4 regions of the Bacillus sp. T-10(2022) genome follow, and region 2 is predicted to be linked to each of the others. Evidence: riboswitches for the same ligand, from Rfam matches in the RefSeq annotation. Region 2 holds a riboswitch; each other region holds the start of a gene.
The links. A riboswitch is a leader RNA that binds a small molecule or an ion and turns the genes downstream of it on or off. The one in region 2 is predicted to bind thiamine pyrophosphate.

Region 1 (2,176 bases), 1.6 Mb from region 2:
GGGTAAAGGTGCCATCCTTTGAAAGGTGCCAATATTTTTGATTGGATTGAGATTCCTCAAGTGTGGAAAATTCCGGACCACTTTTATCCAACGCAATAGCTGCCTCTATGACTCGGTTCCTCAGCTGTATCTCGAAATTAAAATCCCCAAAGTTCCGGTATTCAAAAACGTTAGAATCTTCCGCCAAGCATTGAAGAGTTTCAAGTGATTTGGCAGATGCTGTACCTGGTTGGATTTGACTGACATCTAACCATTTGTGATTAATCTTTATCATGATCATATCCACCTTTTGCTTATGAAATTAAGGGTTTAATAAAACCGGTAAACAAAAATGTCTACAGGTAATGCTCATTATATGAATGCTTGCAAAGAAATGACTATTTGATAAGTGTCCGCCACCGTTGCAGCCAAGAATGATTAGAAAGGAAAGAGGCAGAATTATTTTGCTTTCAATGATTTTCGTTCCAAAAGATGTTTTGCAAGAAATCCTAAAGTGCCAGGAATACCTTTCCAATTAGTGAGAAGAAGCAAATTAGTATTCCTTTTTCCCTATGAATTGATATAATGAGAGAGAAAAGTTCATATGTGCGAGAAATGTAGGGGGGCCAGTACTGCTGGCTGAGATTGCATCCTTTAGATGCTGACTCTTTGAACCTGATCTGGATGATGCCAGCGGAGGGAACATATTATTACTGATTTTCTGTTTTGTATGTTAACGTCCGAATTCATCTTCGGGCGTTTTTTGCTTTTTTATCCAGTATTTGAATAGAACCTGGAGCCCCATTATGGTTCCGGCATATGGATCTTATAAGATGTGTAGGAGGATAATGACTTGAATAAATTCTTACCACTGTTAACTTCGTTGTTCCTTTTGGCTGGATGCGGTGCAGGCGGAACTAATGAAAAAGAAGAAGCATCTAAAAATGAAGAATTAAAAAAGGTATCGGTCGTGCTCGATTGGACACCGAATACAAACCATACAGGATTGTATGTAGCCAAGGAAAAAGGTTATTTTAAAGACCAAGGTCTTGATGTGGAAATTATCATGCCAGGTGAAGCTGGAGCGGATAAGCTTGTCGCTTCAGGAAAATCTGAATTTGGCGTGAGCTACCAGGAGGGCATAACGCAGGCCCGCGTGCAGGGCGTGCCGATTGTTTCGGTTGCTGCCGTCATCCAGCATAATACCTCTGGATTCGCTTCCCCTGAGGCAAAGAACATTAAAACTCCCAAGGATTTTGAAGGGAAAACGTATGGTGGCTGGGGGTCTCCGGTTGAAAAGGCCATTATTGATTCACTAATGAAAAAAGAAAATGCGGATGTAAATGAAGTGGATATAGTCAATACAGGAGACATGGATTTTTTCACTTCGGTTAAAAGGGATATAGATTTTGCCTGGATTTATTATGGATGGACAGGCATTGAGGCTGAGTTGCGAAATGAAAAGCTTAATATGGTTTACTTAACCGAATACTCAGATAAGCTTGATTACTATACGCCTGTTTTGACTACAAATGAAAAGATGATAAAAGAAGATCCCGAAACTGTTAAAGCATTCGTTCATGCAGCATCGAAAGGGTACCAGTTTGCGATTAAGAATCCTGCTGATGCAGCAGACATGTTAATTAAGTCTGCGCCGGATCTTGATGCAAAACTAGTTAAGAAAAGCCAGGAGTGGCTTGCAGCCAAGTATCAGGATGATGCTCCGCGTTGGGGTGAACAAAAACTGGAAATCTGGAAGAATTACAGTGATTGGATGACTGAAAACAAGCTTCTTGAAGGTGATTTCGATCCTGAAAAGGCATTTACCAATGAATTTTTACCAAAATAGGAGGAAATACAATGGCCAATTCATTAATTAGTATACAAATTATCCCTAAAGGGAAAAATGTCATCCCTATGGTCGATGAAGCAATCAAGATCATTGAAGAATCAGGTGTCAAGTATGAGGTTCACCCGCTTGAAACGACAATGGAGGGCGAGCTTTCCGAACTTTTTGCCGTGATAGAAAAAATGAATGTAAGAATGATTGAAATAGGATCGCCGAATGTCATTTCGCAAGTGAAAATATTATATCAGCCAAGCGGGATTACGATGGATACGTTAACGGAGAAATATCGGGCATGATCGGAAGGGGAATTTGGAAGAAGGGGGCTCCCTTCTTTCTTTTATTATTGTT
Region 2 (2,176 bases):
CGGACAGTCATGCAACTGTTCCCTGCCATATAGGCTATTTTTAGAGAATAAAAGATTTCACGAGTAAAGTTTGAGAATTCACGAGTAAACCAGCTAAATTCACGAGTAAACAGGCCAAACTCACGAGTAAAACAGCCAAATTCACGAGTAAAACGGCCAAACTCACGATTAAAGCAGCTAAGCTCATTAGTAAAGCAGCAGAAATCCCATGTAAACATCAATTTCACGAGTAAAACGTCCAAACTCACGAGTAAAACAGTTAAATTCACGAGTTAAACGGCCAAACTCACGAGTAAACGGGCCAAACTCACGAGTAAATTACGTAATGAAACCCATTGATTAAAGTGCCGTTAAACTGCTGGGTAAATGGGGGTTATGCAAGATTGAAAGGTTAGTAACCCTAAATCATTAAGTTGAAAACTTTCCGTAATACGTTTGACAATTGGATTTATCGTGTTAATATAAAGGCAAATGAAATTTAATATACAATTTGTACCACTAGGGGTGCTTTATAGGTGAAAGTTGATTTTTACCGCAGAAGCTGAGATTAAAGTATGACTTTAAGACCCTTAGAACCTGATCTGGTTTATACCAGCGTAGGGAAGTGGGGTCTGGAACAATACGTTTCTGTATTATTTCAAGTACAACCACTTTCTTTACGTTTAAGAAAGTGGTTTTTTGTTTGCAAAAAAAGGGGTGATAAAAGGTTTTTTTCCGTAACATTTCTTGAAAAATATAATTTGGAGGTAATGGACATGAAGTTTTCAGAGGAAATTCGTCAGGAAGCTGATCATATTTGGGAAGCTAGTTTTAATCACCCGTTTGTTGCAGGAATAGGAGATGGCACATTGCCATTGGAGTGTTTCCGTTTTTATGTCATGCAAGATTCCTATTATTTATCTCATTTTGCTAGAGTTCAAGCTTTAGGGGCAGTCAAAGCTACGGATTTACATACAACAAGCAGGCTTGCGGGCCATGCACAAGGAACATATGAAGCGGAGTTGAAGCTTCATGAGAATTTTTCTGAGAGATTAGGCATCACAAAAGAAGAACGGGATAATTTCAAACCTGCCCCGACTGCTTATGCTTATACCTCCCATATGTATCGTGCGGCATATTCGGGACATTTAGGGGATGTTATTGCAGCTATCTTGCCATGTTACTGGCTGTATTATGAAATAGGTGAAAGACTGCAAGGGTGCATGCCGGAAGAGCCGATTTATCAAGAATGGATAGCGGCTTACGGAGGGGAGTGGTTCCGCACTTTGGTGGAAGAGCAAATTGCGAGGCTTGATGAGATTGCTGAAAAAGTGACAGACGAAGATAAGGAAAGAATGAAAGAGCATTTTATCCTCAGCAGCCAATATGAATACTCATTTTGGGAAATGGCTTATCGTTTAGAGACATGGCCTGTGCATAAGGAAACACTAGAAGTATAAAGGGGAATGAAACAATGAAAAAAGGATTGAAATTAACGGACATATTGGTCACGATCGTAATTGCGGTAGCATTTGGAATCGTTTATATCCTTTGGGGTTCGATCTATTATTCCGTTAAACCATTCGGGTTACATTTGGATCAACTTATTTATGGAATGTGGTTTATAGCTGGCCCCGTCGCCTTTTTAATTTTACGGAAACCGGGTGTGGCACTTTTGGCGGAGATAGCAGCAGCTTCCGGGGAATTCTTTCTTGGTTCACCATGGGGGCTGACCGTGCTGTTATATGGGGTGGTACAAGGTTTGTTCGCGGAACTGGTGTTCATGGCGTTCAAATATAAAAAATTCAATATGCCGGTGGCCGTTTTAGCTGCGATAGCTTCCTGCCTGGCATCAGTTATCATGGATTTTGCATACGGGGAAATAGGTGCGCTTTCTACTTGGAATCTATCGTTATTCATGATAGCGAGGTTTTTGGGTTCCATATTCTTTGCAGGTGTGACTGCTTATTATCTAGTTAAAGTCCTGGAAGCAACAGGTGTAACTAATCTTGTGCGTCCGGTTTCAAATAAAGATTATGCAGAACTGGATCAAAAGTAGAGGTTGAGGGCCATGGAACCAATCGTTTTTGTTGAAAAGTTAAGAATGAAATTTCCCGGTGATGAATCTTTAATATTCAAGGACCTATCACTATCGTTTGATCAAGGAGAAAAAGTGCTATTGTTGGGACCATCAGGA
Region 3 (2,176 bases), 2.3 Mb from region 2:
ATATATCGGAACCGTCCCAACTGGCACAGGTGAATTCCTGATAATCCATTCCCGGGTCGTGTGAATATTCTTTCCGGTGGAAAGATCCATTATGTTGTCTGCACCCCAACGTGTAGCCCAAGTCATTTTCTCCACTTCAGCTTCGATCGATGAACTAACAGCGGAATTTCCAATATTCGCATTTATTTTCACATGAAAATTACGTCCGATAATCATGGGCTCACTTTCAGGATGGTTAATATTTGCCGGTATGATCGCCCTCCCGCTAGCTACCTCTTCTCTTACAAACTCAGGGGCTACATTTTCCCTGATCGAGATGAACTCCATTTCCGGAGTTATGATACCTTTTCGGGCATAATGGAGCTGGGTTACGTTTTGCCCATTCGCTGCACGCAATGGTTTTCTTTTCAATCCCGGAAAAACTTCTGCTTTGGTTCGTGACTCTTTTTTATACCCGTTATCTTCGGGCTTTATTTCACGCCCTTCATACTCTTCAACATCTTCCCTTTCCAGAACCCAGCTGCGTCTAATCGGGGCAAGACCTTTATGAATATCAATGGGATATTCTGAATCCGTATAAAAACCGCTTGTGTCATATACTCGTAAAGGCGGATTCTCCTCTTCGCCGAATGACCCTGTAGTCGGACTTAGCTTAATTTCACGCATGGGTACCCTAATATCGGGTCTAGATCCCTCAACGTACACTTTTTTACTCCCGGCAAAACTGGACATAATTGAAACGTTCATGTCATTTACTGAATTACTCATCATGATTTCATTTCTCCTTTTTAAGTTCATTTAAAAAGGACAAAATCCAATCCATTTCGCACGAAAAAGCCAGATCTCATATTTAAGACCTGGCTAACGTTAGTATGGCTACAGAAATGACCAATTGAAATGTCATTGTTTAGTAGATTCTAACTTCCCCACGCTGGTATGAACCAGATCAGGTCCTGAGGGTTAAGAAGCTTAAGCGCTTCTCTCTCAGCCCAACTTATATTGGACACCCCTAGTCTGAATAATTTAATTGATTACAGGATAACTATATCTCACCCTTTTCATTCTGTAAATAATTTGAAAGACCTAATATTTTCATTACAACTCTCAAAAATTTGTTATTTGAAGGAGAGCCGTCAATTAATTCCCCAGGCCCTCAAGGATAGGGTAGAGCTCCTCTAAATGCTTGATTTCATAGGTTGGAATCACTTCATTCCGTTCCTTATCATGGCGATTTATCCAAACCGACTTTATGCCTACCCGTGATGCTCCAAGGATATCCGTCATTAAATTATCGCCGACCATCAATACTTCATCTTTATCAAGCTCCATGATTTCCAAAGCATGCTCAAAAATGGAGGCATCCGGTTTACCTCTTCCAAATGCGCCTGATATCACGATTTGGTCGAAATAAGGAACCAGTTCAGGCGTAATTTCAAGTTTGGTATTTTGCAGCTCAGGAGATCCGTTCGTAAGCAATAGTAATTTATACTTCCCTTTTAATTCATCCAGAACACGGAATGTTTCTTCATAGATAAATGGCTTTTTGCGTCTCTCGGCAGGGAAACGTTCTGCCAGTTCAAGCCCAAATTCCGGGTCATCGATCCCTAATGCCAATAACCCTCTCGTCCACGCTTCTTTCCGATAAGCCGGAGCAATCCCGGCCATCTTCCTGAATTCATCATGATCATCCTGGAAATTTCCCCATAGCCCCTCAAATGGGTTGATTCCGATCATTTGTGTGAATGCATATGTATCGTAAGAAGAGTAAAGCTCACGCGCTTCCTTTCGCACAGCTTCTTCAAACTCGTCGACATTCAGATCATATTTCTCCTTGGCCACTTCACATGTGGCCACAAAAGCCTCTTTTACACTTTTCTGATCCCATAGTAATGTATCATCTAAATCAAAAAAAACTGCCTTCAGCAAAATGTCCACCCCTCTTTCCCTATTATTGAATTCGTAAAAATTACACTATTACAATAATAAACCACAACCAATAAAAAAAGAATAACTATTCGGAAAATGACTTACCTTTTCTAGTGGGAAACCCTTATCCACTTATCATCTTTCAAATACATACAGCTTTCCATTACTGGCAATCTTGAATTTCGGACCGGTGAACCCCCGTCGGATCAGCTCTTTCCTCATATATACCATGAGGGCGGCATGACTCACG
Region 4 (2,176 bases), 950 kb from region 2:
CTATTGCCTTGAGCAGTAGCTTTTTCAAATTAATACAGGTCGAATTGGCTAATTTAAAAATAACGATATGCTTTTTGGAGGGAAAAATATTCAGACTCTCTTTTACTTGCTAACGCATTTAATAGCGTATCCAATTCTTGACTTGCTTGAACAGTTAGCAGACTTGTTAAGCCGTAACTTGCTGCTAATTTGAACATTTCCTGTCTCTTTTCTTCAATTCTTTCTATAGTTACCTTACGGCAAGGCATTATATGACACCTCCCATTTATTCAATTTTTTACACTTTCATCATAATGAAACTACTAGTCAAAATCAACTATTTTCCAGAAATAAAATGTGTTATTTTATAGGTCAAATGTGACAAAACACCTACTTCATTCTTAATTATGTATATTTTATGTCATTTTCTATTAAACCCAAAAAAGCATCCACTAGTGTAGACTGTGAATGCTTACATCATATCCCTTATCCAAGAACCCAAAATATAGTCCATCGCTTACTATGTCATCCATTCAGAAGGTGACTCGTTATTAGGTCTATTTATAACAATCCTATATTCATCTTCGAGCACTTTTAATGGGGCATCATAAAGGTGCCTTTCATCAGAGGTTTTGTATACTCCATTGGCCAATAGCTCTTCAATGAGCTTTGCCTTCCTCTGTTCAATCCTCTTAAATAATTCTGCCATGTAAATGGCTCCTTTCCTAGTCATCCTAGAGCCTGCTTCTAGTTAGCTAACTTTATCAACTTGTTTGATTTTCACCAAATTATATATACCTTTTCTATTATGTCACTAAACGTTATTTCCAAAAATAAAAGCCCCTTCTAATTCAAGAAGAGGCTGACAGTGTCCGTACGGCTCTTCTTATCTTCCAAGCATATGCTTGTTGGATTTAGCACAGTTCCCAAAACGGGTCCGCTGCCGAGGTTTCTTTGGGCCAAGTCCCTCCACCTCTCTGGATAAGAATTCGATATATAAATGATGTAGAAATGATTCTATCCTAATAATCATCAAAAGTCAATTACCTGGTTCTCCCTTTTTTCCTGGACATAATGTGCTCTCTCTTCAAATACGGGTTGCATTTTCTTGTCTTTCTGATATGATGTCAGTAATTACATACAATTCACACCACTAGGGGAGTCTTTTTTAAGACTGAGATGGAAATAGTTCCGGACCCTTTGAACCTGAACCGGCTCATACCGGCGGAGGGAAGTGGATGATATCGTCCATTTACAGACTATATCCATCTACCCCGTTCCGTATTCAGGAACGGGGTTTTTCATTATCAACGGGAACCATTCTAAAGGAGGATGAACAATGGAGAATATTAAAACAGAAACATTCAGTGATAGACTTCATGCACGGGCAAAAGAGATTTGGAAAAGGAACCATTCACATCCCTTTGTCCAGGCAATTGGAAACGGCACGCTTCCTGAAAAGAAATTTGCCTATTACCTGAAGCAGGACTATATCTATCTCATGGATTATTCCAAGCTCTTTGCTTTAGGTGTCATCAAAGCTCATAACATCGAAACCATGGCAAAGTTTGCGAGCATTTTAAATGAAACCCTTCAAGTGGAAATGGATATCCATCGGCAATATGCTTCCGAATTCGGGATCAGTGCCAAGGAATTGGAAGAAACAGAACCTACTCCCACCACTCTAGCCTATACAGGTTACATGCTAAATGCAGCTCAGCATGGGACTTTGGCAGACTTGATCGCCTGTCTCCTGCCCTGCGCTTGGGATTATTATGAAATCGGTTTGCTACTAAAAGAACAAAATGGAGCAGCATTGGAAAACAATCGCTACGCAGATTGGATAAGGTCCTATTCATCACCTGAATTCGGGGAAGCACACAAGTGGCTGATCGCATTGTTGGAAGAATTGACGGAAGGCATGCCAGAAAAGGAACTTCTTAGATTAGAAAAGCACTTTTTGGTTACTTCCCGATATGAATATTTATTCTGGGATATGGTTCAAAATGAGCAGGATTGGCCGCTGTAGGTCGCAGACATGATGATGAATCCCATCAAGAAACTGACGTTGACTGCCATGATCACGGCTATAACGACGCTGACCAGTTCATTTATTTTCATCCCTGCAGGATTTGCAAAGGTCTTTCCTATTCAGCATCTGGCAAATGTCCTCACGGCCGTTCTATTGGGGCCTGCT

Region 1: another riboswitch for thiamine pyrophosphate. It lies ahead of OSJ91_RS20445 (ABC transporter substrate-binding protein); the one in region 2 lies ahead of tenA (thiaminase II).
Region 3: another riboswitch for thiamine pyrophosphate. It lies ahead of thiC (phosphomethylpyrimidine synthase ThiC); the one in region 2 lies ahead of tenA (thiaminase II).
Region 4: another riboswitch for thiamine pyrophosphate. It lies ahead of tenA (thiaminase II); the one in region 2 lies ahead of tenA (thiaminase II).

Annotation. Positions count from the first base shown of each region.
Region 1 is NZ_CP113518.1:4,181,678-4,183,853, reverse strand. Features, by position in the region: gene OSJ91_RS20450 (protein-glutamine gamma-glutamyltransferase) at 1-274, opposite strand, end outside; TPP riboswitch at 589-698, shown strand; gene OSJ91_RS20445 (ABC transporter substrate-binding protein) at 833-1,828, shown strand; gene OSJ91_RS20440 (thiamine-binding protein) at 1,840-2,124, shown strand; gene OSJ91_RS20435 (ABC transporter permease) at 2,121-2,176, shown strand, end outside.
Region 2 is NZ_CP113518.1:2,542,845-2,545,020, forward strand. Features, by position in the region: TPP riboswitch at 491-620, shown strand; gene tenA (thiaminase II) at 756-1,439, shown strand; gene OSJ91_RS12410 (ECF transporter S component) at 1,454-2,038, shown strand; gene OSJ91_RS12415 (ABC transporter ATP-binding protein) at 2,051-2,176, shown strand, end outside.
Region 3 is NZ_CP113518.1:4,793,779-4,795,954, forward strand. Features, by position in the region: gene thiC (phosphomethylpyrimidine synthase ThiC) at 1-771, opposite strand, end outside; TPP riboswitch at 907-1,021, opposite strand; gene OSJ91_RS23600 (HAD family hydrolase) at 1,138-1,926, opposite strand; gene OSJ91_RS23605 (histidine phosphatase family protein) at 2,062-2,176, opposite strand, start outside.
Region 4 is NZ_CP113518.1:1,595,711-1,597,886, reverse strand. Features, by position in the region: gene OSJ91_RS07840 (aspartyl-phosphate phosphatase Spo0E family protein) at 54-248, opposite strand; gene OSJ91_RS07835 (Fur-regulated basic protein FbpA) at 500-688, opposite strand; SAM riboswitch class I at 863-967, opposite strand; TPP riboswitch at 1,125-1,229, shown strand; gene tenA (thiaminase II) at 1,319-2,008, shown strand; gene thiW (energy coupling factor transporter S component ThiW) at 2,024-2,176, shown strand, end outside.